DNA from 2 places in the Arthrobacter sp. MYb224 genome. Region 2 is predicted to be linked to the other one. Evidence: predicted binding sites of a transcription regulator. Region 2 holds the regulator's gene; the other holds the start of a gene.
What was found. The regulator Rex, encoded in region 2, represses fermentation and respiration genes when NADH is low (regulators of the CRP and FNR family bind a similar motif). The targets are predictions, from matches to a motif close to CTTGTGAANNNNTTCACAAG.

Region 1: a site for Rex is predicted at 4,429-4,448, ahead of CQ017_RS00360 (glyceraldehyde-3-phosphate dehydrogenase). Genes of this name have one in related genera too.

Annotation. Positions count from the first base shown of each region.
Region 1 covers NZ_PCPU01000001.1:57,341-72,011, reverse strand. The annotation lists partial or broken gene CQ017_RS00365 (Tn3 family transposase) at 1-2,563, shown strand, start outside; gene CQ017_RS00360 (glyceraldehyde-3-phosphate dehydrogenase) at 2,817-4,274, opposite strand; RNA gene rnpB (RNase P RNA component class A) at 4,463-4,817, opposite strand; gene CQ017_RS00350 (NAD(P)/FAD-dependent oxidoreductase) at 4,864-6,324, opposite strand; gene CQ017_RS00345 (YaaA family protein) at 6,466-7,245, shown strand; gene CQ017_RS00340 (metallophosphoesterase family protein) at 7,599-9,959, shown strand; gene CQ017_RS00335 (VOC family protein) at 10,057-10,470, opposite strand; gene CQ017_RS00330 (Nif3-like dinuclear metal center hexameric protein) at 10,446-11,399, opposite strand; gene msrA (peptide-methionine (S)-S-oxide reductase MsrA) at 11,531-12,058, shown strand; gene cysK (cysteine synthase A) at 12,186-13,121, shown strand; gene epsC (serine O-acetyltransferase EpsC) at 13,261-13,845, shown strand; gene CQ017_RS00310 (hypothetical protein) at 14,094-14,519, opposite strand; gene CQ017_RS00305 (hypothetical protein) at 14,651-14,671, shown strand, end outside.
Region 2 covers NZ_PCPU01000003.1:368,750-383,420, reverse strand. The annotation lists gene CQ017_RS07830 (TrkH family potassium uptake protein) at 1-1,432, opposite strand, end outside; gene CQ017_RS07825 (acetoin utilization protein AcuC) at 1,675-2,790, shown strand; gene CQ017_RS07820 (helix-turn-helix transcriptional regulator) at 2,873-3,322, shown strand; gene gdhA (NADP-specific glutamate dehydrogenase) at 3,517-4,860, shown strand; gene CQ017_RS07810 (helix-turn-helix domain-containing protein) at 5,123-5,347, shown strand; gene CQ017_RS07805 (30S ribosomal protein bS22) at 5,486-5,584, shown strand; gene CQ017_RS07800 (HAD family phosphatase) at 5,672-6,478, opposite strand; gene CQ017_RS07795 (glutaredoxin family protein) at 6,550-6,786, shown strand; gene CQ017_RS07790 (redox-sensing transcriptional repressor Rex) at 6,810-7,481, shown strand; gene CQ017_RS07785 (DUF4199 domain-containing protein) at 7,581-8,324, opposite strand; gene CQ017_RS07780 (histidine phosphatase family protein) at 8,508-9,170, shown strand; gene CQ017_RS07775 (TlpA disulfide reductase family protein) at 9,176-9,799, shown strand; gene CQ017_RS07770 (cytochrome c biogenesis CcdA family protein) at 9,796-10,566, shown strand; gene CQ017_RS07765 (cytochrome c biogenesis protein ResB) at 10,566-12,194, shown strand; gene ccsB (c-type cytochrome biogenesis protein CcsB) at 12,187-13,257, shown strand; gene CQ017_RS07755 (PLDc N-terminal domain-containing protein) at 13,541-13,936, opposite strand; gene CQ017_RS07750 (DUF4229 domain-containing protein) at 13,990-14,271, shown strand; gene CQ017_RS07745 (1,4-dihydroxy-2-naphthoate polyprenyltransferase) at 14,313-14,671, opposite strand, start outside.

The DNA of each region.
Region 1 (14,671 bases), on a different contig from region 2:
CAGTCCGACAAGGGCAGCGTGCTGGCCGGCAGCGTGCTCGGAGCCCTACGCCGACAGTACGTCGTGATTCCCCAGCCCTGGACGTCATCGAACGCATCTGTGACGAAGCCATCACACAGGCCAACCGCCGCATCTACGCCACCTTAACGGATTCTCTGTCCAATGACCACCGGCGAAGTTTGGACGATCTGCTCAAACGCCGGGAAGAGGGAAATTCACCCGGCTTGCCTGGTTGCGCCAATCACCTGTCAAGCCGAACTCGCGGCACATGCTCGAACATATTGGGCGCTTGAAAGCCTGGCAGGCGCTGGACCTGTCCGCCGGCATCGAACGTCAGGTTCACCAGAACCGCCTGCTCAAGATCGCCCGCGAGGGAGGGCAGATGACGCCGTCCGAGCTGGCCAAGTTCGAACCACAACGCCGTTATGCGACGTTGGGGGCTGTGGCCACGGAGAGCACGGCCACCGTCATCGATGAAAACATCGACCTGCACGACCGCATCATCGGCAAGATCTTCAATACAGCCAGAAACCGACACCAGCAACAATTCCAGGCCTCCGGCAAGGCGATCAACGACAAGGTCCGCCTCTACGGGCGCATTGGCAAAGTGCTGCTGGACGCCAAGGAAAACGGCACCGACCCGTACGCCGCGATCGAGAAAGTCATTTCTTGGGAGGCTTTCACGGCCAGTGTTGACGAGGCGCTGATGCTTGCCCACCCCGGGAATTTTGATTTCCTGCACCACATCGGCGAAAGCTATGCAACGGTGCGCCGCTACACCCCCCGAACTCCTGGCCGTGCTCAAACTCAGGGCAGCCCCTGCCGCCAAGAACGTGTTCAAGGCCATCGAGGTATCGCGGGCCATGAACTAGGACAATGCCCGCAAGGTGCCGGTGGATGCGCCGACCGGATTCATCAAACCTCGCTGGGCAAAACTGGTTGTCACCGATGACGGAATTGACCGGCGATACTACGAGCTATGTGCACTGTCGGAGCTGAAGAACGCTCTGCGTTCCGGCGATGTCTGGGTGCAGGGATCACGCCAATTCAAGGAATTCGAGGAGTACTTCGTTCCGGCAGAGAAGTTCACCGAACTGAAGGCATCCGGGGCCTTGCCGTTGGCGTTGGATACCGATTGCGATCAGTACCTGCACGACAGGCTTTCACTGCTGGAGCAGCAACTGGCAATGGTTTGACGACCTGGCCGGGAGCGGCGGTCTGCCCGATGCCGTCATCAGCGCCTCCGGGTTGAAGATCACCCCGCTCGATGCTGCTGTCCCCGACGCGGCGCAGACACTAATCGAGCTGACAGCTGCCGCGCGTGAAGATCACCGACATGCTCATGGAGGTGGATGAATGGATCGGGTTCACCCGCGACTTCACCCACCTGAAGACCGGCGACACGGCGAAGGATAAGAAGCTCTTGCTGACAACAATCCTGGCCGGCGGGATCAACCTTGTGCTGATCAAGATGGCCGAATCCTGCCCCGGAACCACCTATGTCAAATTGTCCTGGCTTCAGGCATGGCACATCCGGGACGAAACCTACTCCACCGCACTGGCCAAACTGGTCAATGCCCAATCCCGCCAACCCCTCGCGGGGTACTGGGGCGATGGCACCACCTCGTCCTCGGACGGCCAGCGTTTCAAGGCCGGCGGGAGGGCCCAAAGCACCGGCCATGTGACTCCCAAATACGGTATAGAGCCGGGGCGGATGTTCTACACCCACATCTCGGACCAGTACTTGCCCTTCAGCGCCAAGGTCGTCAACGTCGGCGTCCGCGACTCGACCTATGTCCTTGACGGCCTTCTCCATCACGATTCGGATCTGCGCATCGAGGAGCACTACACGGATACGAACGGGTTCACCGACCATGTGTTCGGTCTGATGCACCTGCTCGGATTCCGCTTCGCCCCAGGCATCCGCGACCTCGGCGAGACCAAGCTATACATCCCCAAATCGGACACCGCCTACGATGCACTCAAGTCACTAATCGGTGGCCCACTCAATACCCAGGCGATCCGGGCCCATTGGAACGAGATCCTGCGGTTGTCCACCTCCATCAAACAAGGCACTGTGACCGCTTCACCGATGCTGCGCAAGCTTGGCAGCTAACCACGCCAAAACGGCCTGGCCGTGGCTCTGCGCGAACTGGGACGGATCGAACGCACCCTGTTTATCCTGGACTGGTTCCAGAGCGTCGAACTACGCCGGCGGGTCACTGCCGGGCTGAACAAGGAAGAAGCGTGCAACGCCCTCGCCAGGGCCGTGTTCTTCAACCGGCTCGATGAAATTCGGGATCGCGGATTCGAGCAACAACGTTACCGCGCCTCCGGACTCAATCTTCTCACCGCCGACATCGTACTCTGGAACACTGTCTACCTCGAACGAGCCACAAACGCGGTCGGCAGCTACGATCCGGAATTCGACGACGCGCTCCTGCAATACCTCTCACCCCTGGGCTGGGAACACATCAACCTCACCGGCGACTACACCTGGCGCAACAACGCCAGACCAGGCACCGGCAAATTCAGACGCTTGCGCCCCACCAGGCAGCCTTAGCGTACGCTATTTTCCGTTTCCTGAAGCCACCCCAAGCTCAGGGAACTGGCCCCTTCGCTAGAGCTGCACGCGCACAGCGCGAAAAGTGCGGCGGCCAGCAGCGCGCCGGCGCGTAAAGGGGTTACTCGATCACCGGTCCGGATTCTTGATGGCATGCACCGAACAATAGCAACTTCTCTTCGGCAGCCGCATTAAAGGGCGAAGCCCCGATCCTTACCGAAGGATCGGGGCTTCGCAGCTGCGCGCTGGCGACTTAGGCGTTAGCTGCCTGTGCCTGCACTGCTGGAACTGCTACCGGGTGGGTGCCTGCGATTGATTCAATCACGCGGACAACCTGGCAGGAGTAGCCGAATTCGTTGTCGTACCACACGTAAACGATGGCGTTCTTATCCGAAACGATGGTGGCCAAACCATCAACGATACCCGCGCGGCGTGAGCCGACGAAGTCCGAGGAAACGACCTCAGGGGAATCGATGTAGTCGATCTGGCGGTGCAGGCTGGAGGTCAGCGAAGCTTCACGCAGGTAAGCGTTCAGCTCCTCCTTGGTGGTCCCGTTCTCCAGGTTCAGATTCAGGATCGCCATGGAAACATCCGGGGTCGGTACGCGGATGGCGTTGCCGGTCAGCTTGCCTTCCAGCTCCGGGAGGGCCTTGGCCACTGCCTTGGCGGCTCCGGTCTCGGTGATGACCATGTTCAGGGCCGCCGAACGGCCGCGGCGCTCGCCCTTGTGGAAGTTGTCGATCAGGTTCTGGTCGTTGGTGAACGAGTGAACGGTTTCGACGTGCCCGTGGATAACGCCGAACTTGTCGTTCAGGGCCTTCAGCACCGGGGTGATGGCGTTGGTGGTGCACGAGGCGGCGGTGACGATCTTGTCCTCGGCGGTAATCCAGGAATCGTTGATGCCGTGCACGATGTTCTTCAAATCGCCCTTGCCCGGTGCGGTGAGCAGGACCCGGGCGACGCCCTTGGCCTGCAGGTGCTGGGACAGGCCAGCCTCGTCGCGCCAACGACCGGTGTTGTCCACCACGATGGCATTGTTGATGCCGTACTCGGTGTAGTCAACGGTGGTTGGGTCGTTCGAGTAGATGACCTTGATCAGCGTTCCGTTGGCCTGGATGGTGCTACTGGCTTCGTCAACGGTGATCGAACCGTCGAAACGGCCGTGCACCGAGTCGCGGCGCAGCAGCGAAGCGCGCTTGATGATGTCATCATCCGAGCCCTTGCGCACCACGATGGCCCGCAGGCGCAGGCCGTAGCCGCCGCGCTCGATGAGAATGCGGGCAAGCAGGCGGCCGATGCGCCCGAAGCCGTAGAGGACTACGTCCTGTGGCTCAACGTCCGAAGCGCCGGCCTGGCCGACCTTGTCGCCGAGTTCTGCGGTCAAGAATGCGTTCAGGTCCTGCGAACCAGATTCGATGAACTTCTTGTTCAGGCGCCCCAAGTCAACGGAAACCGAACCGAGGTTCAAGGTCTCAATTGTTTCAAGGAGGGGCATGGTGGTCGTCAAGGCCAGTTCCTTGCCATCGATCCGGCGCACGACGCGGTGGGCCTTGATGATGTCAATTGCGGACTGGTTGATCAACTTGCGCCCGTAGATGGAGGTCACCACATTGTTCTTGCGGTAAAGACGTCCGATCAGCGGAATCATGGCCTCGGCGAGCTCTTCGCGCCCGCTCCATTCTTCCTGGGCAACGACAGACTGCTGGGTCACAGAAAATCCTTCCAATTCAGCCGACTTACAGATCCATAAAGTCGGTTGGCACCGTGAGAAGCACCATTGCTTTTGCGGTGGCGCGGGGTAACAGGATCATCCCCGCAAGTACGTATCCATTCTAGACGGTGCGCCCCGGTTGCGGGGCTGGACGCCTGTGAATCATCTCACCCGAGGTGAGCGGATGGTGAATGGGATGACCGATACGCCGGGTTCTGTCCGCTTGCGCGGTGACGATCATCTATCTACGACTGCCGTTGCCGACAGCCTCTAGCGGTCCACCCGACTGCATGGGGCGAACAGCCCTCATAACGCAGTCTGTCTGACCTTGCTCCGAGTGGGGTTTACCAAGCCGTCCCGGTCACCCGGGACGCTGGTGGTCTCTTACACCACCGTTTCACCCTTACCAGGTAGCCTGGCGGTCTATTTTCTGTGGCACTAGCCTGCGGGTTGCCCCGAGTGGGCGTTACCCACCACCCTGTTCTGTGGAGCCCGGACGTTCCTCGGCCCGTTTGCACGGCACGCGATCGCCTAGTCATCCCATTCGTTAACCATTCTAGCCCCGCGAATTTGCGCGCGCCGACATCGGCTATGAGCCGCTGGCCACAGTGATGGCCGGATAGTGGTACCCCTCCAGCAGCCGCAGCCAGATTTCGCTCACGGTCGGGTAGGCCGGGACCGCATGCCATAACCGGTTCATGCTCACCTCACCGACGATCGCGATCGTTGCCGCATGCAGCAGCTCGGAGACATCCTGCCCGACAAAGGTCGCACCGATGACCACCTGGCGCGTCTGCTCGACGACCAGCTTCGCCCGCCCCGCGGTAGCGTCCGCGTGCAGGCTGGCTCCCGCCACGGCGCCCAGATCCAGCTCGACCACCCGGATATCCAGCCCCTTGCCGCGCGCCTCGTGTTCGGTCAGCCCGACGGCCGCAACCTCCGGGTCGCTGAAAACCACGCGCGGCACCGCCGCATGATCGGCCGTCGCGGCATGCTTCGCCCAGGGTTCGCCCGAAACCGGTGCGCCCTCCAGCCGCGCGGCGATCGCCTCCGCCGCGGCCCGCCCCTGATATTTCCCTTGATGGGTCAGCAGCGAACGCGAATTGACGTCGCCCACGGCGTACAGCCAATCGGTGCCGGCCACGCGCATCGTGTCATCGACACTCAACGCACCGTGCGGGTCCAGGCCCAGCGCTTCCAGACCGAGGCCTTTCGTGTTCGGCCGCCTGCCGGTTGATACCAGCAGCTCCTCGGCCCGAAGCTGGGTGCCGTCCTCCAAGTGGACGCTCACGATTCCTTGCCCGTCTCGCGCCACGCGCACCGGCGTGTCGCCAAAGCGCACCTGCACGCCTTCGCCGCTCAGGGCCGCCGAGACCAGCTCACCGGCGAAAGGCTCTTCGCGGCTCAATAAGGCCCCGCGGGAGAGCATCGTGACCTCGGAGCCGAGGCTGGAGAAGGCGAAGGCAAGCTCGGTGCCCGCCACGCCTCCGCCGATGATGATCAAACGCGGCGGCACCTGCGCCGTTGCCGTCGCTTCCCGGGTGCCCCACGGATTAGCTTCGGCCAACCCGGGTATAGCGGGCAGCACCGGGACGGATCCGGTGGCCAGGGCGACGGCACAAGCCGAGTACTGCCTGTCCCCGACCTGCACGAGGCCGGGGGCGGCCAGAGAACCATGGCCGCGGATCAGCTCGATCCCCGCCGAGGCCAGCCAGTCGACCTGACCTGCGTCGCTCCAATTGCTGGTGAATGAATCGCGCCGGGCGAGGACCGCTTCGACATCGAGGCCGCCGGTGATCGCCTCGCGGGCACCGGGCAGCCGGCGTGCCGCACGCAGCGCGTGTCCGCTGCGCAAAAGGGCCTTGGACGGCATGCACGCCCAGTAGGAGCATTCTCCGCCGACCAGTTCGGATTCGACGATGGCCACACGCAATCCGCGTTTGGTTGCGTAGTCGGCGACGTTCTCGCCGGCCGGTCCGGCCCCGAGCACGATCAAGTCATAGTCCCGCTCGGCGTTGGCGGGCATTGCGGTTTCCGGTGATTCGGGCATGCTCTTTCCTCACTGTGGTGACTGCTTGCAGGTTTGTGCTCCCAGCGTAGCCAGCGGTTCCCGTTTGGCACATGCCCCGGATTCGCCAGATGCCGGCGCCCCTGAAAGAAACGGAGGTTGATCTCCGATAAGCTGGAAGGCGTGCTTATTTTGTTGCCGCCTTCCGAAGGCAAGACCGCCCACGCCGAAGGCGCTGTGTTTGAAATCGAAGACCTCTCCTTCCCGGAGCTCGTCGCCGAACGCGGTCAGGTCCTGTCGGCTCTCGCGGAAGTATCGGCTCGCGAAGATGCCATGGAAGTTCTTGGCGTGGGAGCGTCGCTGGCCAAAGAGGTAGCCCGCAATATTAATCTGCATACCGAACCTTCCGCCCGGGCGCACGACATCTACTCCGGAGTGCTCTTCGAAGCCCTGAATTATGCTTCGCTGGATGAGCCCGCGCAGCGGCGCGCCGACGAATCGATCATTGTGGTTTCCGCCCTCTGGGGTGCCGTGCGCTTTGCGGACCGGATTCCGCCCTACCGGTTGTCCATGTCGGCGAAGCTCGAACCGCTGGGCAAGCTGGCCAGCTGGTGGAAGAAGCGGCTCACGCCGGTGCTCGACGAGGTCGCCGCCGGGCAGCTGATCGTGGATGCACGCTCCAGCACCTACGCCGCCGCGTACAAACCGAGCAATGGCAATTGCGTTGCGGTGAATGTGTTCCAGCTGCGCAATGGCGTCCCGAAGGTGGTTTCGCATTTCGCCAAGCACACCCGTGGCGAGGTCGCGCGCTTCTTGGTGGAGCAGCCCGTTGCCCCGCAGAACCCGGAGGAACTGCTCGCCCTGGCCAAGACCAAATGGGAAGCGAGCCTGGTCGAAGACAAAAAGGGCCTCGCGCTGAACATCCTGCTTTCCGCGGATCACCAGTTCACCACCGCAAAATAGCCGTTCCGTTTGATCGCCATCGCCGCTAGGGGCACGGATGGGCGATATGTCCCGCCGAATCATTGCCTCTGCTGAACGGCTGCCGAGGATTCGAAGCAGAGACGCTGGAAATCCGCATTCGCAGAACACGTCCTGGCGACAGGTCGCCCTCCTCTGGTGCTGCATTTGGACCACAGTTGGTGATCGCCACGCGCATAGCACCATCGTTGGCAGGGGGAGGTTTCGACACCCTGCCTCGATTCTAGGAATCACAGGTTCACCTGCTGTTCTCTTTCGAGACATTATCTTGGCGTTAGCTGGGTCCATCGGCGAAATTCTCTGCCGGACCACACGCTCACAGCCTGAAGGTAGACATGTCTCCAATGATGAATGCCACACCGTGGCTACGCCGCGGCTCGGTGGCCGCAGCAGTGATAGCTCTGCTGGGAAGCACACTCGTCCCAGCGCAAGCAGCACCCATCGATTCAACTGCGGAATCGGAATATTCGGTGGTAGTTTCGGCCGAAAGCACTCAATGGAAATATCTCGACGATGGCACCGATCCTGCCGCAGGACAGCCGAATCTGGATGTCTGGACTGCAACCGATTTCGACGATAGCACCTGGAAAAGCGCGACGGGCAGTTTTGGCGCAAAGCATGGTTCTTTGGGTGCCGTCGGCCCCTACACTCCGAAGACACTGCTGAACCATTACCTCGGCGGACAAACCGGCACCGCTACCCCGGCATATTTCTTCCGAACCCAGTTCGAATTGCCTGAAGGCGGCGCGGATGATTTCCTGACCGTCACCGGCGAGGTAGTTTACGATGACGCCTTGGTCATGTGGATCAACGGCACCAAGGTGGCAGGATTCCTCGATGACCGGCTCACCGGCGAAAGCAATCAAGAATACGCCGGTGCCAGCAACGGTAATCCCGTATCGAGCAGCTTCGAAGTTCCAGCAGATGTACTTGTTGACGGGGTCAACACGGTCGCGATTAGTCTGCATAATGACCGCGCTGGCAGCTCCGACATCTATCTGGACGTTCCCGAGCTGAGCCTCAACGTCACCGAGGATATCGACACGATCTCGCGGGTCATCCTGACGCCAACGGAGACCCCGGATAGGTCCCAGTACGTTTCTTGGATGGCCGGCAGCGCCGGCGCCGCGAACGGAACTGTCGAATTCCGCGAGACCTCAGGCGACGACGTGCTCACCGCAGCTGCAGAATTCATCGACCCGGTTAACGGTAATCCGCTGCCGCACTTCTCTGCCGAGCTCAAGGATCTCAAGCCTGGAACGAGCTACTCCTACCGTGTGGCCAACGGCTCCAACACCAGCGAATGGAACTCCTTCACCACGGCAGACACCGCGGTCACCGATTTCCAATATATTTATTACGGTGATGCGCAGATCGGCCTCGACACCACGTGGCCAAAGGTCGTCGCTCAAGCCCAGGAGACCGCCCCCGACGCCGTCGGATCGGTTCACGCCGGTGATCTCATCAACACCGGCAGCAATGAGAACGAATGGGACAACTGGTTTAAGGGCATGGAGCAGTCCGCCGCCACAGCTAACGTGATGGCGGCACCGGGCAACCACGAATACTCCGGGGATAACAAACTCTCCGCCTGGAAAGCCAACTTTGAATACCCACGGAACAACCCGTCGGTGGAAACCGCTGGCGCGCTTGCCAAGCTCACCATTGGCGATACGGCCGCTGCCGCGCAGTACCGCGCACTCTTTGAGCACTGGACCACTTTCGCCGAAGAAACCGTGTACTTCACCGATTATCAAGGCGTGCGGTTCATCACCGTAAACGCTACTCGCGACGCGGGCTTCCTCACTCCGGATAGCCTGCCCGCCTGCTCCGGGGACGACTGCCCGGCAAGTAAAATCTCCACCCTCTGGGTGCAGTTCCAAGCCGCGTGGATGGATCACATCCTGGAAAACAGCAAATCCAAGTGGAATGTTGTCACCTTCCACCAGCCGGTCTATTCGGCTTCGGCGGGCCGCAATGAGCCGGTGCTTCGAGAGGAATGGGTTCCCGTCTTCCAGAAGCACAACATCGATCTCGTCCAGATGGGTCACGACCACGTTTACTCACGTGGCTACAACAATGACAACGTCACCGATTTCGCTGGTGTCACCGATGGTCCGGTGTACATCGTGTCGAACTCTGGCGCTAAGCACTACGATTTGGCCGACGAGAACGACAACGTCTGGACGCAGAACAATGCCACGCAGGTGAAGCGCGGCGAGGACTTCACTACCTATCAGGTGATCGATGTCGCCGAGGATACTTTGACCTACAAGTCTTATTTGGCTGAAAAGACCGCATCGTCCACCACCGATCTGGCCATCGGAGAGGTCTATGACAGCTTCACCGTGACCAAAAACGATTCCGGAACCAAGTGGGTTACCGAGGCTGGCGTCGAGGTTCCCGTGGTTGAGGAAGCGATCGATGTGGAGCTGAGCGTTTCGAGCCGATGCATCGGCAAGAACACGATGCTTAACGTCAACGCGACGAACAATGAGGATTCGCCGATTACCCTGCAGGTTTCCAGCGAATTCGGAAACAAGAAGATGAATAATGTGGGACCGGGCAAGTCCGCTTCGGCTCCGCTCAACGCAGGAAAAGCACCTTTGGAGGCTGGCAGCGTCACCGTGAAAGCAACCCACGGTACAGCTGAAGTCGCCAAGGAAGTTTCCTACGATGCATTGAGCTGCAAGTAGGAAAGCCAGCTTGCACGAAGAGCTCGCAACCTAGGCAATTGACCGCCAGGAAATAGTTTTGGTCGGTAACCTTTCAGGGGTTACCGACCAAAACTGTTTAATCCCTTTGGGCTACCAGCTCGATCTCGAAACCGGCGGCGTCCGCCAGGTACGCGGCGTAGTGCTCGGCTCCCCCGGCGTGCGGATGCTCCGCGGGGAACAGCAGGGAGAAGCCGTGCTCGAGCGCCTCGGCGGTCAGCTCATCGACCTGCGCGCGGCTTCCGGCATGGAACGCGAGATGGTTCATTCCCGGGGCGCACCGTTGATGCGGCGCATCGATCACGTCCGGCCCGGATTCGAGCACGATGTAGAAGTCCTGCTGTCGATAGCTGACGCCGCTGGCCCACGTGGACTCGACGTCGAATCCCAGGCGCAGCAACAGCCAGCCCAATGAGCTGGTGCTGGCACGCAGGTCGGCCACCCAGAGTTCGAGATGATGCAGCATCGCTACGGGGTGAGCACGAAGTCCCAAGGGTCGGAGTTTATCTGCGACACCTCGATCTCCACCTCATGGCCCAGATCCTGCAAGACGTTCTGCAGCGCCCGGGCCCCGGCCGAAAGCCAGACCCATTCGGAGGCAAAATGCGACACATCGATGAGGAAAGGGTGTCCCCCATCGGCAGATTCACGGGCTTCGCTGGCCGGGTGGTGGCGCAAATCCGCGGTGACGTAGACATCGGCCTTGTGCGCGCGCACCGCGTCGAAGAGGGAATCTCCGGCCCCGCCGCACAGGGCGACCTTGCGGACGATGCCCAGACGCTCCCCGGCGACGCGGACGCCACCGGCTACCGCTGGCAGCACGGTATACACGCGTTCGGCGAAGTCCACGAGCTTCATTGGCTTGTCGAGGTAGCCAACTCGTCCCAGCCCCTCTTCGGGCAGGCCGTCCTTGGTTTCGACCAGCGGCACGCAGTCTGTGAGGCCGAAGGCGTCGGCGAGGGCGTCATTCACGCCACCGATCGCATTGTCGGCGTTGGTGTGGGCGGTCAACAAGGCGGTGCCTGTTTCGATCAGCCGGTGAATTGCCTCGCCCTTGAAGCTGGTGCCCGCCACCTGGGTCACTCCGCGCAATAACAGCGGGTGGTGGGTGATCAGCAGATCGGCGTCGCGTGCAATCGCATCGTTGATGACTTCCAAGGTCGGGTCCACCGCCAGGACGATCTTCTTCACCTTGGCGGTGGTGCGGCCGGTGACCAGGCCTACGGCATCCCAATCTTCGGCCAGCGACTGCGGCCACAGCTCTTCCGCGGCCTCAAGCACTTCGCCCAGGGTCGTGGCACCGGTTCTCGCGTCGGCCTCGACGTTCTCTGCCGCTTCATCGCTCACGGAAGATAGGTTGGCGGACGGGGAAGCAGGGTTCTTCTGCTCCGGATCCTGCGGGGTATTAGCCTTGCTCTGCATGCTTCCACCCTACGCGGTGCAGCCCGCTCAGGAACATAATGCAACGCCGCGACGTTATGGACTCTGTGAGTATTCTCAGATTAGACACGCCCCATCGTTTCTCCGCCCGAATGACCGTGGCGGACACCGAACTGACGACCTTTGTCCTTGCCGGAGGCTGCTTTTGGTGCCTCGACGCCGTGTACCAGCGCACCCGTGGCGTGCACGCGGTGCTCTCCGGGTACCAGGGCGGACATACCAGCAATCCGGATTACCGGCAGGTGTGTTCCGGCACCTCCGGCCACGCCGAGGTGGTTGCGGTCATCTTTGATGCACAGGTGGTTCCCGCCGAAGTCATCCTGGACATGTTCTTCACCGTGCACGACCCGACGACGCTCAACCGCCAAGGCTATGACGTGGGCACGCAGTATCGTTCGGCGATGTTCCCGTTGGATGAAAGCCAGCGCGAGGTCTTCGAGGCGAGCATGCAAAAGTACGCGGCACTCTACCCGGACCCGATCGTGACGACTATCGAGGAGTCGAAAGATTTCTACCCAGCCGAGCAAGTGCACCAAGATTACTACTCGGAGAACCAAGAAGTCGGGTATTGCCGAGTCATTATTGACCCGAAGCTCGCAAAAGTCAGGAAATATTACGCCCAATGGCTTAACGAGAGCTAAGCGGCGAGCGAGCCGATTAGGGTTAGCAGTGAAACTTTAAGGACGAAACGCCGTATTCACGGCGTTCTCCAACCACCCTCGCCGGGCATCAGCGGCCTGCATCGAGTCACGTAAGGATTGCGTATACATGGGCAAGATCTACAACAATGTCACCGAGATCATCGGAAACACCCCCCTGGTGAAGCTCAACCGCTTAGGTGAAGGGCTGCCAGGCAGCGTCGCGGTGAAGCTGGAGTTCTACAATCCAGCCAACTCGGTCAAGGACCGCATCGGCGTAGCCATCGTCGATGCCGCCGAAAAGTCTGGCGACTTGAAGCCAGGCGGCACCATCGTTGAAGGCACCAGCGGCAACACCGGCATCGCACTGGCCATGGTTGGCGCGGCCCGCGGCTACAAGGTCATCCTGACCATGCCGGAGACCATGTCCACCGAGCGTCGCGTGATGCTGCGCGCCTACGGTGCCGAGATCGTGCTGACCCCGGGTGCCGACGGCATGCGCGGTGCGGTAGAAAAGGCCAAGGAAATCGTGGCCACCTCGGAGAACGCCATCTGGGCCCAGCAGTTCGCGAACACCGCGAACCCACAGGTGCACGCGGACACCACCGGCCCGGAGATCTGGGCAGATACCGATGGCAAGATCGATGTGCTCGTGGCCGGCATCGGTACCGGTGGCACCATCACTGGTGCGGGCCGCTACCTGAAGGAAAAGAACCCCAACCTCAAGATCGTTGCGGTCGAGCCAAAGGATTCACCAATCCTCAACGGCGGCAAGCCAGGCCCGCACAAGATCCAGGGTCTGGGCGCGAACTTCATCCCCGAGGTGCTCGACACCGACCTGTATGACGAGGTGCTCGACGCCTCGATCGAGGATTCGGTCTCGGTGGCACGTGACCTGGGCGTTAAGGAAGGCATCCTCGGCGGCATTTCCGCCGGTGCCGCCGTCTGGGGCGCCCTGCAGATCGCGGCCCGCGAAGAGAACGCCGGCAAGCAGATCGTCACCGTGATCCCCGACTTTGGCGAGCGCTACATCTCCACCCTGCTCTTCGATGACATCCGCGGCTAAGAAATAGTTTCTTTCTTCGCGAATAAATCGGCGTGACCCGTCGTTGGATCTTAATAGGTCCGCGGTGCGGTTTGCGCCGATTTGTCATGTGCCCAATTCAGCGGCACCTCAGCATGCAGCACGCACTAAGGTTGTTTATATGAGTTTTTTCTCCCGGTTACGTGAAGACCTCGCCAACGCCCGCTCCCATGACCCGGCAGCACGCAGCGATACCGAGAACTTCTTCGTGTATTCAGGATTGCATGCCATCTGGATCCACCGGCTGGCGCATAAGATGTGGCAGAACCCCTCGCTACGCTGGCCGGCCAGGCTGCTCTCGCAGGCGAACCGTGCAATCACCGGCATCGAGATCCACCCCGGTGCCACGATTGGGCGGCGCTTCTTCATCGACCACGGCATGGGAATCGTCATCGGCGAAACCGCCGAGATCGGCGACGACGTGATGCTTTATCACGGAGTGACCCTAGGCGGCCGGTCGCTGGCCAAGACCAAACGCCACCCGACCATCGAAGACCGCGTGGTCATCGGTGCCGGCGCCAAGATCCTGGGCCCGATCACCATCGGCGCCGACTCGGCCGTTGGCGCGAACGCGGTGGTGGTCAAGGACGCACCGGCAGGTTCGATCGTCACCGGAATTCCGGCGCAGAACCGACCGCGCAAGCCAGACGAGCATAAGCCCGCGGTGGATCCGGCGGAGTATATCGACCCGGCGATGTGGATCTAGTCCCCCGCTGAGACCCCTGCGGTGGCCCGGTGCCTTGGCATAGCAATTGCTGTGCCAAGGCACCGGGCCACCGGCATTTAACCTGCTTTTCGAACAAGCGCCGGCAAGTTATGGCAACCAGTGGACTGCCCGATCTGGCCCCTGAAGGCGTTTCGCTAGCAGGCAGCCGAAGCGGCATTTGAGACCAACCACCTTCAGTGGCCGGGACACCGGACGGTAGACGAGCTTCCGCGCAGCTGCCTAGCTGCTCAGTTTACGGAAATTAGCGTCGACCAAGACACGTCGATCACGCATAACCCATCGTCGGTTTCGCGATAAAAGACGTCTCCCGGATAGTCGGTGCCGGGCACTGCTCCTTCGGGAAGACCCTCTAGATTGATGCTCCACTGAGGGTCGAGCGCCACTTGATCAACCCAATGCCCCGCGAAGAACTCCTCCGGCTCGCCAGCGGAAAGCCCCGACCAATCGCTGGGCGCACCGAGATCCGCAACGGAATCCTCGCAGACAGTGCCTGATGTTTCGCCCGATGCCAAATCGCTCACAAGCTGCTCGGTCGTTCGAATCACCTCGGCCCCATCGTTTCCCCAGATCAGGCTGTCAACTGTGCATCCAGTCAAAAATGCTGCGAGCGTACCTACCGAAATTCCGTACACGGCTCTGCGAATCGGTGTCATGCTCCAAACCTACCGCCCTGCTTGCCCAATCTGCGTATGAAAGCTGAGCAACGAATGTTAGCCGCGGGACCTGAATCCTTTTACTGAGGTAGCCTTTCGTTAACGTCCACCCGGAAGGTTCGAGAATGCGTATGCGTACGATTTCTGCAGCA
Region 2 (14,671 bases):
AGCCAATGATCGGCCTTTCTTCGGGGAGGCTATACAGCGTATCGCGATGACGCATGGTCAAGGCGCTGGCCAAGGTGATGCTTCCGATACGTCCGGCGAACATCAGGGCGCTCAGTACGTATTTACCTGCGGGAGGCATCTCTGCGGAGACTCCCATGCTCAGTCCTACGGTACCGAATGCGGAGATCGATTCGAACAATGCGCGGGAGAAACCGACCTCCTGGTCGATGGCCAGCAGCAAGCCGGTGGACACCATCACCAAGGTGGCGCCGAGGGCGACCACCGACACCGCCACGCGCATGGTGCCTTCCGGGATGCGCCGGCCGAAAGCCTTCGCATCGCGCTCGCCGCGCACCTCGGCCATGATCGCAAGGAACATCACGGCGATCGTGGTGACCTTGATGCCGCCGGCCGTGGAGGCCGAACCGCCGCCGGCGAACATCAGCGCATCGGTGATGAGCACCGATACCTGGCTCATGTCGTTTTGGTCCACGAGGTTGAATCCGCCAGAACGGGTCATCACCGAGGCGAACAGGCCGTGGACGAGCTTGTCGCCGGAATCCATGGTCCCAATGGTGCGCGGGTTGTTCCATTCGACCACGAGCCACAGCAGGGCGCCGGCGACCAGCAGGATCAGGGTCACCATCAGGGTGAGCTTGGTGTGCAGATTCCATTTCTTCGCATTGAACCGGTGGACGAGCAGCACCATGATCACGGGGAAGCCCAGGGAACCCAGGAACACCCCGAACATCAGCGGGCCGAGGATCCACAGGTCCGTTCCGTAGGGCACCAGCCCGTCGGAGTGCGGGGTGAAGCCGGCGTTGTTGAAGGAGGAGACCGCGTAGAACACGCCGTGCCAGATGGCCGAAGGCAGGTTTTCGCCGAGCACCGCGAAGCGCGGGACCAGGAGCAGCGCAATCAACGCCTGCAGGCTGACCGCGGTCAGGATCACGATGCGCAGCAGCGAGCCGACCTCGCCCAGGGCGGAGGCCCCGGTGGTGTTCATGGAATTCTGCGCCATCAGCTTGCCGCGCACGCCGAGCTTGCGCGAGACCGCCAGGGAGAGGATCGAGGCCAGGGTCAGGATTCCCAGCCCGCCCATGAAGGCGCCGATGATCATGATCAGCTGCCCGGCGAAGGACCAGTGGACCGCGGTGGAGACCGTGGTCAGGCCGGTGACGCAGACCGCCGAGACGGCGGTGAACAGCGCGTCGTGCAATGCGGTCGCTTCCCCGGAAGCCGAGGAGAACGGGGCTGCCAGCAGGGAAGTGAAAATCGCGATGGCCACGAGGAAGGCGCCTAGGGCCAAGCGGGCGGGGGAGCGGACCGTGAAGTCGGCGATCCGCACGCGCAACGCCAACCACTGTTTGCGCCGCTTTTCGCGTAATTCAGCTACCCGCGCCTTGTCGCGCGGTTCGCTCTGGGTGCTCATCGCCTTAATTCGCCATTTCGTTGGGACGGAGGGTTCTCCTTGTAATTTACGCGTTCGCAACCAATTGCGCTCGTCTTAGCCCCGCGAAACACGTGCAAAATGTCCCGGACGGCCATAAATGGGTTACAAGGATCACAATCGGGTAGCCTACAAAGGTGTTAGAACCTCGACATGCGCCGCAACCCACCCTGGTGCTCTGGGATGAACAGTACTTGAAGTACAAGTTCAGCGACTACCATCCGATGCACCCCGCCCGGCTTGAGCTGACCCATCGGCTCAGCAGGCAGCTTGAAGTTTATGATGCTCCGACGGTGAGCATCTCGGCCCCCGAGGTCGCCAGCGACGCCGTGCTGCGGACCGTTCACGACCAGGGCTACCTGGACCAGGTGAAGCAGGTCAGCGCCGACCCCACGCAGATCGCGGTCGACTTTGGTTTGGGAACCGAAGACGACCCGGTCTTCGCCGGGATGTATGAGGCGGCCGCGCGCATCGTGGGCGGTTCGGTGATCGCCGCGGAGGCGATCATGGATGAATCAACCGTGCGCGCGGTGAACTTCGCCGGCGGGATGCATCATGCCAAGCGCAACAAGGCCAGCGGCTTCTGCATCTTCAACGACGCCGCCGCAGCCATTCACCGCATGCTGGAGCGCGGTGCGAAACGTGTTTGCTATATCGACGTCGATGCCCACCACGGTGACGGTACCGAATCGATCTTCTGGGACGATGACCGGGTCTTGACGATTTCCATCCATGAGTCGGGGCTTTCGCTCTTTCCCGGCACCGGGTTCGCCAACGAGACCGGAGGCCCGCAGGCCGAGGGCAGCGCGGTGAATATCGCCTTGCCCGCGATGACCGGGGACGCCGCGTGGATGCGCGCCTTCCACGCGGTGGTTCCGCAGCTGGTGCGCGCCTTCAATCCGGAGGTCATCGTGTCCCAGCACGGCTGCGATGCCCATCGCGATGACGACATGACCAATCTGAAGCTATCGGTGGACGCCCAGCGCCAGGTGGCTCTGGATATCTCCCAGCTGGCGGACGAGGTTTGCCAGGGCCGCTGGCTGGCTACCGGAGGCGGCGGCTACAACGTCACCGCCGTCGTGCCGCGCACGTGGACCCACCTGACGGCGATCGCCGCCGGCAAGCCCATTGCCTTGCGTACCTACGTTCCGGAGGGCTTCCGGCGCCATGTGCTGGAAACCTACGGCCGGGCGGTGCCCTATCTGATGGGGGATGACGCCCAATTGTGGTGGCGGAACTGGGAGGTCGGTTATGATCCGGCCGATCCGGTGGACCGTACGATTATCGCCACGCGTAAGGAAGTTTTCCCGCTCTATGGGCTGGACCCGTGGTTTGACTAAGGCGTTCGCTTTCCTGTGATCAATCTCGACCCTCAACAGGGGCAAAAAATTCGTTCCTGTAAGGCCATCTGCCGATAGGGTAATGTCTGTGGCTATTGACGACGTATTTTCTGCATTGGCAGAACCAACCCGACGCAAGATCATCGAGGCGTTAAAGCTCGAGCCGATGGCGGTTGGTGCCTTGGTGGTTCAGTTGGATATTTCTCAACCGACCGTCTCCAAGCACCTGAAGGTTCTGCGTGAAGCGGACCTGGTCAGCATGACAGCCCAAGGCCAACGCCGCATCTACAGTGTGCAGTGCGAAGCGATCGACACCCTGGTCTCCTGGTGCGTAGAGTTTTTGCCGGCCGAGGAGCCGGCGGCGGAGCTGATGCCGGTGGACCTGGACCTGATTCAAGATCCGCAGGACGCCAACGCACTTCCAGCCGCAGCTCATCAGCTCGGACGCAGTGTAGGGCGGGGGCTCGAACAAGTCACGGGACGAGCGCAAGAAATATTGGAGCGCTTCCCACGCTTCGGCCGTCGACGTTAGCTATCTGACCTGACTAAAAGCGGATTCGGGCATTGCGGTCGGTGATATTTAAGTTACGCAGGCGAGCGCTGTATGTAACAAAGAATTTTCATTGAGAATGTCAGGCATGGCATTCTCTTGCGTGGGGCAGAGTTGCCGGGCCGGTGGGCTTTTGCGCGCCCCTGAGGCCTGCCCCAAGTGATGAGGAGAAAAACTTGGACAAGCAACTAGCGAGTATTCGCGACGAAGTCTTCCGCCGTAATCCCGGTGAGGCAGAATTCCACCAGGCCGTGACCGAAGTCTTCGAGAGCCTCGAAGCGGTGTCACAGAAGCACCCAGAGTATGCAGAGGCTGCTATTCTTCAGCGCCTGTGCGAGCCAGAGCGCCAGATCATTTTCCGCGTGCCTTGGGTAGATGACCAGGGTCGTGTGCAGATCAACCGCGGTTTCCGTGTCGAGTTCAACTCCGCGCTGGGCCCATACAAGGGCGGACTGCGTTTCCATCCTTCGGTTTATCTGGGCATCGTCAAGTTCCTTGGCTTCGAACAGATCTTCAAGAACTCCCTGACCGGCATGCCAATTGGTGGTGGCAAGGGCGGCTCGGACTTTGACCCGCGCGGGAAGACCGACGGCGAGGTGATGCGCTTCTGCCAGTCGTTCATGACCGAGCTCTACCGTCATATCGGCGAATACACCGACGTTCCAGCCGGTGACATTGGTGTCGGTGGCCGTGAGATCGGTTACCTCTTCGGCCAGTACAAGCGAATCACCAATCGCTACGAGTCTGGCGTGCTGACCGGCAAGGGGCTGAGCTGGGGCGGCTCATTGGTACGCCCGGAAGCCACCGGCTACGGCGCGGTGATCTTTACCGAAGAGATGCTCAAGACCCGCGGGATGAGCTTCGACGGCCAGCGCGTGGTCGTTTCGGGGTCCGGAAACGTGGCGCTGCATGCCATCGAGAAGGCTCAGGATCTGGGCGCGAAGGTGATTACCGCCTCGGATTCCAGCGGATTCATCGTCGACGAAAATGGCATCGATCTTGATCTGCTGCGCCAGATCAAGGAAGTAGAGCGCGGACGTATCAGCGAATACGCCGAGCGCCGGGGGAGCAAGAAGGTTTCCTACGTGGCCGACGGAAACGTCTGGGACGTGCAGGGCGCGGTAGCCCTGCCGTGTGCCACGCAGAACGAACTTGGAGCAGCCTCGGCGAAGAAGATGGTTGCCGCGGGAACTATCGCCGTGGCCGAAGGCGCCAATATGCCAACCACCGCCGAGGCGACCTCGGTATTCCAGGATGCTGGCATCCTCTTCGGTCCGGGCAAGGCCGCCAACGCCGGTGGCGTGGCTACTTCTGCGCTGGAAATGCAGCAGAACGCTAGCCGCGACTCGTGGACCTTCGAGCACACCGAGCTTCGCCTGACCGAGATCATGGTAGGCATTCACGAGCGTTGCGCAACCACCGCCGACGAATACGGGGTGCCGGGCAACTACGTTGCCGGCGCCAATATCGCCGGCTTCGTCAAGGTTGCCGACGCAATGCTGGCTCAGGGCTTGATCTAGTCCCTCGACCCTCAAGCGACCTCTTGGCCGCTGTTTCGACGCCGTTTCCGGCCTCGGAACGGCGGCCAGCAGCTTTTAAAAGCTCTTTTTTGAGATCTAAATGTGGTTCAGGTGTGTTCCGTGATGCAAAAGTTACGTAAGTGCGACTAGACTGGGATCGAGCGAACGTGAATATGATTGCCGATGTTGATCCCAAGTCGTATTTGTTCACGCGAGCAATATAAACGACGAATCAGAGATCAGCGTCAGGAGAAATTCCCCTATGGCGGATAAACAGAATTTTGCAGGAGCCCGTTTCATGACGGTCGCTGAAGTGGCCGAGATGATGCGTGTTTCTAAAATGACGGTTTATCGCCTGATTCATGCAGGCGACTTGCCTGCTGTTCAATTCGGTCGCTCCTATCGCGTTCCGGAAAACGCAGTGGAAGCCTACCTGCAAGCTGCGGCGATTGACCCGCAGCGTGGAACAGGTTCCCTCGGTCGATAGCCGCGCGATGGTCAGAGCATGGCCGAAAAGCGGGTAATCTATTAAGGAACGTTTAACGTCCGGTCAACCTTGTAGCTTATGCTTGTTCTTAAGCCTACATTTTGGTTGACATATTTATTTAGTTTGTGAGGAACCACTATGGGCTCTGTTATCAAGAAGCGCCGTAAGCGTATGTCGAAGAAGAAGCACCGTAAATTGCTTCGTAAAACTCGTCACCAGCGTCGTAATAAGAAGTAAATCTGCTTCAAGCAGCATTTGCCTCTTGGCAATTATCGCCACCGTATCAAGGCTTGACCTTGACGGTGGCGATTGCTTTTTCCCCAGCTATTTCCCGCGGCGGCTTGGCAGTGAACGCTTCGCCGCCCACACCGCGCCCAGCACACCGGCCAGACGCAGGCTGATCCGCGCCGCACGCTGTCCGGTGCGGAAGTCGTAGACCTGCCATCCGCGACGCTTGGCGTAGGCCCTCAGCCGCGCGTCCGGGTTGATCGCAACAGGATGTCCCACCGCCTCAAGCAACGGCACATCGTTGTAGGAGTCCGAGTATGCCCAGGACTTGGAAAGCTTGATTCCACGTTCCTTAGCCAGCGTACGAACGGCCTGAGCTTTTTCGGCCGCATGCAAGATCGGGGTGGCCAGCGCGCCGGTGTATTTACCATCCACATTTTCAACCACGGTCCCCAAGGCACCGGTGAGTTCCAAGCGTTCGGATATGACGTTCGCTACTTCTAGCGGGGTCGCGGTGACCAGCCAAACTTCTCGGCCCACTGCGCGATGCTGATGGGCGATGGAGACCGTGCCTTTCCATAACTTAGGCTCAATGTACTCGTCATAGATTTCCTGGCCAATCTGCGCCATCTCGGCGACCGAAATGCCCTTGGCCATCAGCAGCGCACGGTCGCGAATCTGATGGATGTCGCCCAGATGCTCGCCGCGGGCGGCAAAGCGCAGCTGCTTGAGGGCAAACCAGAGAATTTCGCGTAGCCGGAAGAAACGACGCTGATGCATCTTCCTGGCCAGCAGATAGAGGGAGGCACCACGGACCATGGTGTTGTCCACGTCGAAGAAGGCGGCAACGACGTCGCGTGGCGCCGACGTGTTCTGGCTGGTGAGGTGCTCTGAAGACTGCATTTGATCCAGTTTATTTCATTGCCGACTTAGACGCTGGTTGCGGCTCGTGAGATTATGGACAGGTGAGTAAAATGCATGAGATCCAGTTACTGGTGCGCCAAGGATGCCATTTGTGCGAGGCCGCCAGGGCGACAGTCAACGACGTCACCGAACGGATGAACATGGAGTTCTCCGAAATAGACATCGACGAGCATCCCGAACTGCTGGCACGCCACCACGAAGAGGTGCCAGTACTCCTCGTTGATGGTCAGGTCCGGGACTTCTGGACCATTGATGCCAAACGGCTTGAACGCCTGTTGGGCAGCTAATGGCATGAGAGGCCCCTTGATGCATTTACCGGCCCGTTCGAAAAGCAGAGCAGCGGCGCATGGCTGAACTTGAACCGCGGGTATTGCCCGAAGCGACGCTGACGCGCCTGACCCAGTATTTGCGGGCGCTCAATGCGTTCGAAGCCCAGGGCGTGGAACGCACCAGCTCGGGTGTGCTGGCCAAGGAAGCCGGAGTGAACCCGGCGATCCTCCGCAAGGACCTCTCCTTGCTTGGTTCCTATGGAACTCGTGGCGTCGGATATGTGGTGACCGAGCTGGCCGAACACATCAACCGGACCTTGGGCCTGAACCAGGACTGGCGTGTGGCCATCCTCGGCGCCGGTAACCTCGGACGTGCGCTGAGCGGCTACGCAGGTTTTGCCAGCCGAGGTTTCCAGGTGCGCGCCATCCTCGATGCGGACGTATCCCTGGTCGGCAGCGAGGTCGGCGATTTTATCGTGGAACCGGTCGGTGAGCTCGGCGAGGTGATTGCGCGGGAGCAGATCAATATCGCGGTCCTAGCGGTTCCCGGAGTCGCGGCCCAGGGGCTGATCGACGCGCTTGCGGCGCATGGGGTGAAGTCGGTGCTCAGCTTCGCGCCACAGCCGCTGCGCATTCCGGCGGGCATGATCGTCCGCCGCGTGGACCTGTCCACCGAGCTGCAGATCCTGGCCTACCACGCGGTACAACGCTAGGCGGCAACCGGGCAGTTAAAATCTAAAGGCGTAGGCCGTGGCTCAAATGAGCCACGGCCTACGCCAATTTCAGCGCTGGGTCTGAGGACCCGAAACGGTTTAGCGGTAGCCAGCCCGGCGCGCCTGGCTGCGCTGGGCGATGTACTGCGAGGAAGCCGGCAACCAGGCGAAGACCACGCCGACGACGCCAGCAATGAATCCAAGGGCATAAACCACATTGATCATCGTGGCATCAGCCGCGTTGGCGTACATGCTGAACATCGGCAGGCTGATCAGCATGCCAACGACGGAGATGGCCGCCAGGATCGTGGCGATGATCCGCATCGCGCGGACCCCTCGACCGACGAAGTAGCCGACCAAGAAGTAGGCGATGAGCGTGATGAACATGCCCACCACGGTGAAGGTGGTCATGGTGGAAGTGATCTGCGACAGGAAAGTGTCGGGGTTTTCTATCATGCGTTCGATCTCTGCATTCATCGCGGCGTCGTTGGAAGACTCCATCTGCATGCGCATCTGATCTTCGAACATCGTCCACTGCGAGCGCACCATATTGCCGAAGAGGTTGGTGCTGTTGATCAGCCAGCTGGCTGCGGCGCTGAGCACCCCGGCAAGCATGATGAAAATAAACGCCATCTGCAAGGTCTTGGGACGCTCGGCAGGCGGCTGGACCGGAGCGTAGCCACCTTGCTGCTGGAACTGCGGAAGCTGCTGCGCTGCCGGCTGACCGTAAGGGGTCGGCTGCCCACCGTAGGGATTTTCGCCGTAGGGGTTCGGGTTCGAACTCCCGGACCCGGCTAACGGGTCATATGGCTGGCCTGGCTGGTTCGGATCGTTGGTGCTCATGATCGTCCTTTGATTGCTGCTAAACGGTGAGTAACTCTAACTACTAGCCTAGTCCGTGGCGTTTGTGATGTGCCCCTCCGAAAGGATGGTTTTTTGATATGGGAATCCCATGCAGAGGCTGTGAATACTTGATCGTGGCCACAATTTTCATCTTTTAGGTTGATTGTTTGAGAGACTGTAACCATGCCAGTTTCAACCGTTCATTTGTTGCGCCATGGGGAAGTTTTCAACCCGAACCGCGTTTTGTATGGCCGGATCCCGGGGTATGGCCTTTCCGAGCTGGGTTTCCAGATGGCGGATCGAGCCGGAGAGTACTTCGCCAAGCGTCAGGCCGAAGGCGCCCGAGTAGTCCGTCTGGTTGCCTCCCCGCTGCTTCGAGCGCAGCAGACCGCACAGCCCGCGGCCCAGGCTTTGGGCCTGCCCATCATCACCGATGACCGGGTGATCGAGGCAGGCAACAGCTTTGAAGGTCTGGCACAGATCAAGTCCCTCCTGAAGAATCCGCGGTACTGGCCGCTGCTGCGCAATCCGCTGAAACCCTCATGGGGCGAACCGTACGCCGCGCAGGTCGCTCGCATGCGACAGGCCATGGACGACCAGCGCCAGGCGGCGGTGGCCGAACACGGCGACGGCGCCGAGATCATTATCGTCAGCCACCAGCTGCCTATCTGGGTGACCCGGCGCGCCGGTGAAGGCAAGCCGCTCTGGCATGACCCACGCCAGCGCGAATGCACGCTGAGCTCAATAACGAGTTTTGAGTTTGACGGAGACGAACTTCGCTCCGTGAATTACACCGAACCGAGCCCAGACCTGCTGGCGGGCGCGGCGAACATCCCTGGAGCCTAAGCCAAATGAATGAATCCTCGCAGAATCCTCGCTTCCTGAATCGTCGCACCATGCTGCGCTCGATGCTGGTTGCCGCGGCGGCTGTGCCGCTGGCCGCATGCTCGGTCACCGAGGATCCGCTAGCCAAGCAGGCGCGCTCCGGAGATAACAAAAACTACATCGCCGGCGACGGCGCGGTGCAGGAATATCTGCCCGCGAAGCGCAGCGAGCCAATCGAACTGACCTCCGAGACCTATCAGGGCACGCCCATCGATCTGGCGGCCCTGCGCGGTAAGCCGGTGGTGCTGAACTTCTGGTACGCCGCGTGCGCACCGTGCCGAATCGAGGCACCGCACCTGAAAGAACTCTCCGAGGACTTTGGCGAGGACGTTCCATTCATCGGAGTCAACGTCCGCGATGAGGCCGAAGCCTCGCTGGCCTTCGAGCGCAGCTTCGAAATCCCTTATGAATCCGTGCAAGACACCGATGGCCAGATCCAATTGGCGATGACCAAATACGTACCACTGCAGGCGGTTCCCTCCACGCTGGTTCTGGACCGCGAGGGACGGGTTCGCGCCCGCGTCATAGGTGCTATCGAAAAGGGGACGTTGAAGTCCCTGATCGACACCGCGCTCACCGAAGAGTTGTGAGCCTCCCGTTGATCTCTTCGAATCCCTTCGCCGACATTGCGCTCGACGGGTCGCTGCTGCTGGCCGCCCCGGTGGCCATGCTTGCGGGACTGGTTTCCTTCCTCTCACCGTGCGTTCTGCCCTTGGTCCCGGGATATCTCGGTTATGTCACCGGGCTGACCGGCGCCGATCTGCGCGAGCACCGCCGCGGTCGGGTCCTGCTGGGCGTGCTGCTGTTTGTCCTCGGATTCTCGGTAGTCTTTATCGCGGCCGGCGTGCTGTTCAGCCAGGCCACCGCGTGGCTGAAGTTCAACGGCGCCTGGGTAACCCAGGCCTTGGGCCTGGTCGTGGTGCTTATGGGCATCGTCTTCATGGGCGGAATTTCCTGGATGCAACGGGACCGAAAAATTCATCGGAAACCACCGGCAGGGCTCTGGGGAGCGCCGGTGCTGGGGCTGACCTTCGGTTTGGGCTGGGCCCCGTGCATCGGGCCTACGCTCAGCGCGGTGCTGATCATGTCCACTGGCACCGATGCGAACGTTGCCCGCGGAACGCTGTTGACGGTGTTCTATTGCCTTGGATTGGGTTTTCCGTTCATCCTGATCGCCCTCGGATTGCAGCGCGGCATGCAGGCGCTGGCATTCTTCCGCAAGCATCAGCTGCTGATTATGCGTCTGGGTGGGGGAATGCTGATCCTGCTCGGACTGGTCATGATCTCCGGGCTCTGGGGAACCTGGGTCGCTGAATTACAAAACTGGTTTGCCAATGAAGTGAGGTTGCCGATCTAATGGCGAAAAATAAACGAACCGGCAAAGACCGAGGCGACGCACCTGCCCTGGGTTTCCTTGGTTCGCTGCGGTGGATCTGGACGCAACTGACCTCGATGCCAACCGCCCTGTTCTTGCTGCTGCTGCTCGCGGTCGCTGCGGTTCCGGGATCGATCTTCCCGCAGCGGTCGATGAACCCCGAGACGGTCAATGAGTATCTCGAGCAGAACCCGGCAACCGGCCCCTGGCTTGACCGGTTCCAGCTCTTCGATGTGTATTCCTCCGCATGGTTCTCCGCGATTTATATTCTGCTCTTCGTTTCGCTGGTGGGTTGCATCATTCCCCGGGTGAAGAAGCACGCGCAGGCACTGCGCACCCCGCCGCCACGCACTCCCGCCCGACTCGATCGGTTGCCGCAGTACACCTCACTTTCGCTGGTTGAAGATGAAGCGGATACTCCTAGCGATGATGAAGTCATCGATGATGCCTACAAGGTGCTGCGCAAGCGCGGTTACCGTGTTGAGCGTCGCTCCGATGCAACCGGTCGTTCGGTAGCGGCCGAACGCGGCTACACCCGGGAAATCGGCAATCTGACCTTCCACATCTCGCTGATCGGTGTGCTCGTTTCGGTGGCCATCGGCGGAGCCTTCGGCTACGCCGGGCAGCGCGTCATCGTGGAGGGGGAGACCTTCGTGAACTCGCTGGTTTCCTATGATTCCTTCACCCCGGGCACCAGCTTCAACCCGGAGAATCTCACCGCCTATTCGGTGAAGCTGGACAAATTCGACATCGTCTTCGACCGCGAATCGAAGACGCACTTCGGCCAGCCCCTGGATTTCACCGCGCATGTGGAGACCCGGCGTTCTGCCGATGCCGAACCGGTGAAAGAAGAGCTGAAGGTCAACCACCCGCTGCGCATCAACGGCGCCGACGTGTACTTGGTCGGCAACGGCTACGCGCCGGTGGTGACGGTCCGTGACGGCAACGGGGATGTGTCCTTCTCCGGCCCGGTGGTTTCGGTGCCGCAGGACTCGGTGTACACCTCCCTGATGGTCATCAAGGCACCGGACGCGAAACCAGAACAGCTGGGTTTCCAGGGCTTCTTGCTGCCCACCGCCTTGGTCGATGAAACCGGCTTTGGCATCTCCGGGGATCCCAACGCGATCAACCCGCAGCTTCACCTGAACTCCTTCGCCGGAAACCTGGGCCTCGACGACGGCGTGCCGCAGAACGTGTATGTGCTGGACACCGAGAACCTCACCGAGGTGAATTCACGCAATCTCGACTCCGGCGGCATAGTGCTCGAAGCCGGGCAGACCTATGACCTGCCCGATGGCAAGGGGAGCATCGCCTTCGACGACCTGAAGCGCTTCATCGCCGTGGATGTGAATTACGATCCGAGCAAAACGCCGATCCTCATCTTCGCCTTCTTGTCCCTCGCGGGGCTGGCGGTCTCGCTCTTCACTCCGCGCCGACGCGTCTGGGTGAAGCTGAAGAACGAGGACGGGCAGCGCAGCATTGAATACGCGCTGCTGGCCCGCGGCGAGGATCCGCGCCTTGAACGTGAATCCGCAGAGTTGCACAATATCTTTGACAGCAAGTGGCCAGTGGCCAGCCAGAAGCAGGACCAAGGAGAAGTAAATGCCTAACGGCTCAAACCTCGCGCCAATCAACGAAACGCTGGGCAACTACAGCCAGCTGTTCATGTTGCTTTCGGCATTCGTCTACATGGTTGCCTTCATTTTCTTCGCGCTGGACCTGGCCAAGAGCAATAAGAGCATCAGCGAAATTGATGCGGCCGCATTAAAACGCGACTCCGAGATGCTCGTTGGTGCCGGAACGACCGCGGTGGCGCAGCCGAAACGCCCGAAGCGCGGTGCGCAGCCGGCGCGCGCCGACAACGTTGGCGAAGACATCGTCAACGACAAGATGAACTACACCGAGCACTCCTCGACGCGCAATATCGCACGCATCGCGGTGGTGCTGACCTGGCTTGGCGTGGCGATGCATGGCTTCGCGGTCGTCGCCCGCGGCGTCGCGGCGCACCGCGTGCCGTGGGGCAACATGTATGAGTTCTTGTCCACCGGCGCGCTGGTGGTCACCGTGGTGTACCTGGTGGTTTTGTTCTTCAAGGACCTGCGGTTCATGGGCAGCTTCATCATCGGCCTGGTGACCCTGATGCTGTGCGGCGCGACCCTGGGCTTCCCCACTCCGTTGGGCCACCTGGTACCCGCCTTGCAGAGCCCGTGGATTGTCATCCATGTGTCCATCGCGGTATTCGCCGCGGCGCTGTTCTCCATCAGCTTCGCCATGAACGTGCTGCAGCTGATCCAGCACTCGCGGATGAGCAAGCTGGCCGCCGGCCAGCCGGACAAGCTGCCATTCATGCGCTTGGTTCCCGGAGCGGGCGCGCTGGAGAACTTCGCCTACCGGATCAATACCATTTCGTTTGTCATGTGGACCTTCACCGTGATGGCCGGCGCGATCTGGGCCGAAGCGGCCTGGGGACGCTACTGGGGCTGGGACCCGAAGGAAGTCTGGTCCTTCGTGATCTGGGTGGTCTACGCCGGCTACCTGCACGCACGTGCCACCGGTGGCTGGACCGGGCCCCGTTCGGCCTGGCTGTCGATCATCGGCTACGGCTGCGTGATCTTCAACTTCACCATCGTGAATATGTTCTTCGACGGCCTGCACTCCTACGCCGGAGTCTAGCCCACACCCGGGACCCCGGTTGCCGGGGCAGCCCCGAGGGACGGACCACTCAAAGGTCCAGCCCTCGGGGCTTTTCCATGCCCGGAAAGCTCCTTGCCGTGACCAGCCGATCCGGAAGTTGAAGTCCACCGCGGCTAGGCCGCCGCCCAACAGCCGCCAGCGGCAGCTTAGCGGCCTTCCGGGCTTGGAATCAGCAACGGGCTAGCACCGCAGCGAAAACGTTGCGTAGAAAGAACTGCAGGGACCGGCATAAGCCGGGCCCTGCAGTTCGCTTCGCTGAAAATTAGCTGTCCTTGGACGGAGTATCTGAATCGTCCGAAGAATTACCCTTGTTAGGTTTCTTCTTCGCTTCGCGCTCTTTTCGTTTGAGTTCTTCCTCACGTGCTTTGAGCTCGGTTTCGCGCTGCTGCTGGCGCCGCCAGATTTCCAGCTGGCGGAGGAAATCCTCGTCGTCGTCGGGAGCATTCTGCTTGTCCGGGGACTTGCTTGCCCCCGCGGCCGGACGACCTAAAACAAACCACAATCCCGGCCCCAGCAGGGGCAGGAGGATGATGATGACTAACCATGCCGTTTTGGGCAGGGAGCGCACCCGATGTCGCTCGGTGCGTGCACACTCGATCAATGTGTAGATCATGAGCGCCACCGAAATGAGTGCGGCAAAAATAATGATGCGGACCATGCCTCTAGTCTAATGACTTTCTGGCTCACAGGTTCATCGGTAGACTTTAACGTATGCAGTTTGTGAAATATTCGGTGCTTCGGTTGGGTCTGTTCTGCGTTGTCTTCTTGGCAATGTGGAAGCTAATGGCCTGGCCGATCTTCACCTCGGGCCTGATTGCCCTGATAGTCGCCTTTGCCGTGTCCTATTTGTTCTTCAACAAACTACGTTTGGCAGCAAACGAGGACGCGCGCAACGCCTTTGCCAAAACCAGCGCATCGAAGACCGAATCCCAGCTGGCCGAAGAAGCCATCGAGGATTCCTTCGACGAATCGCAGCGACCGGAAAACAAATAAGCGAAGCCTTCCAAAGTTGTTCACTTTGGAAGGCTTCTGCCTTAGAGCCAGGCGTGCAGCATGATGGCCAAGCTGAAAAGCGCGGCGTAGACCACGTTCACCAGGCCCGTCTGCTTGAGCACCAGCACCAGCTTAGGCAGCGATTCTTCGCGCAGCATCAGCCAGCTTGGAGCGGCGGCCGGGATGAAGCTGAGCAAGATGAGCCACATCCAACCGTTTGACCCCGTGAGCAGCAGCGGCAAGACAATGGCGGCGCTCAACATCAGCACGTAGCTCAACCGGGCCGACTGTTCGCCCAGTCGCACCGCCAAGGTAATCTTGCCAACTTCGCGGTCCGTGGGAATGTCGCGGACGTTATTTGCCATCAGCAGCGCGCAACCGATCAGGCCGGTGCCGATCG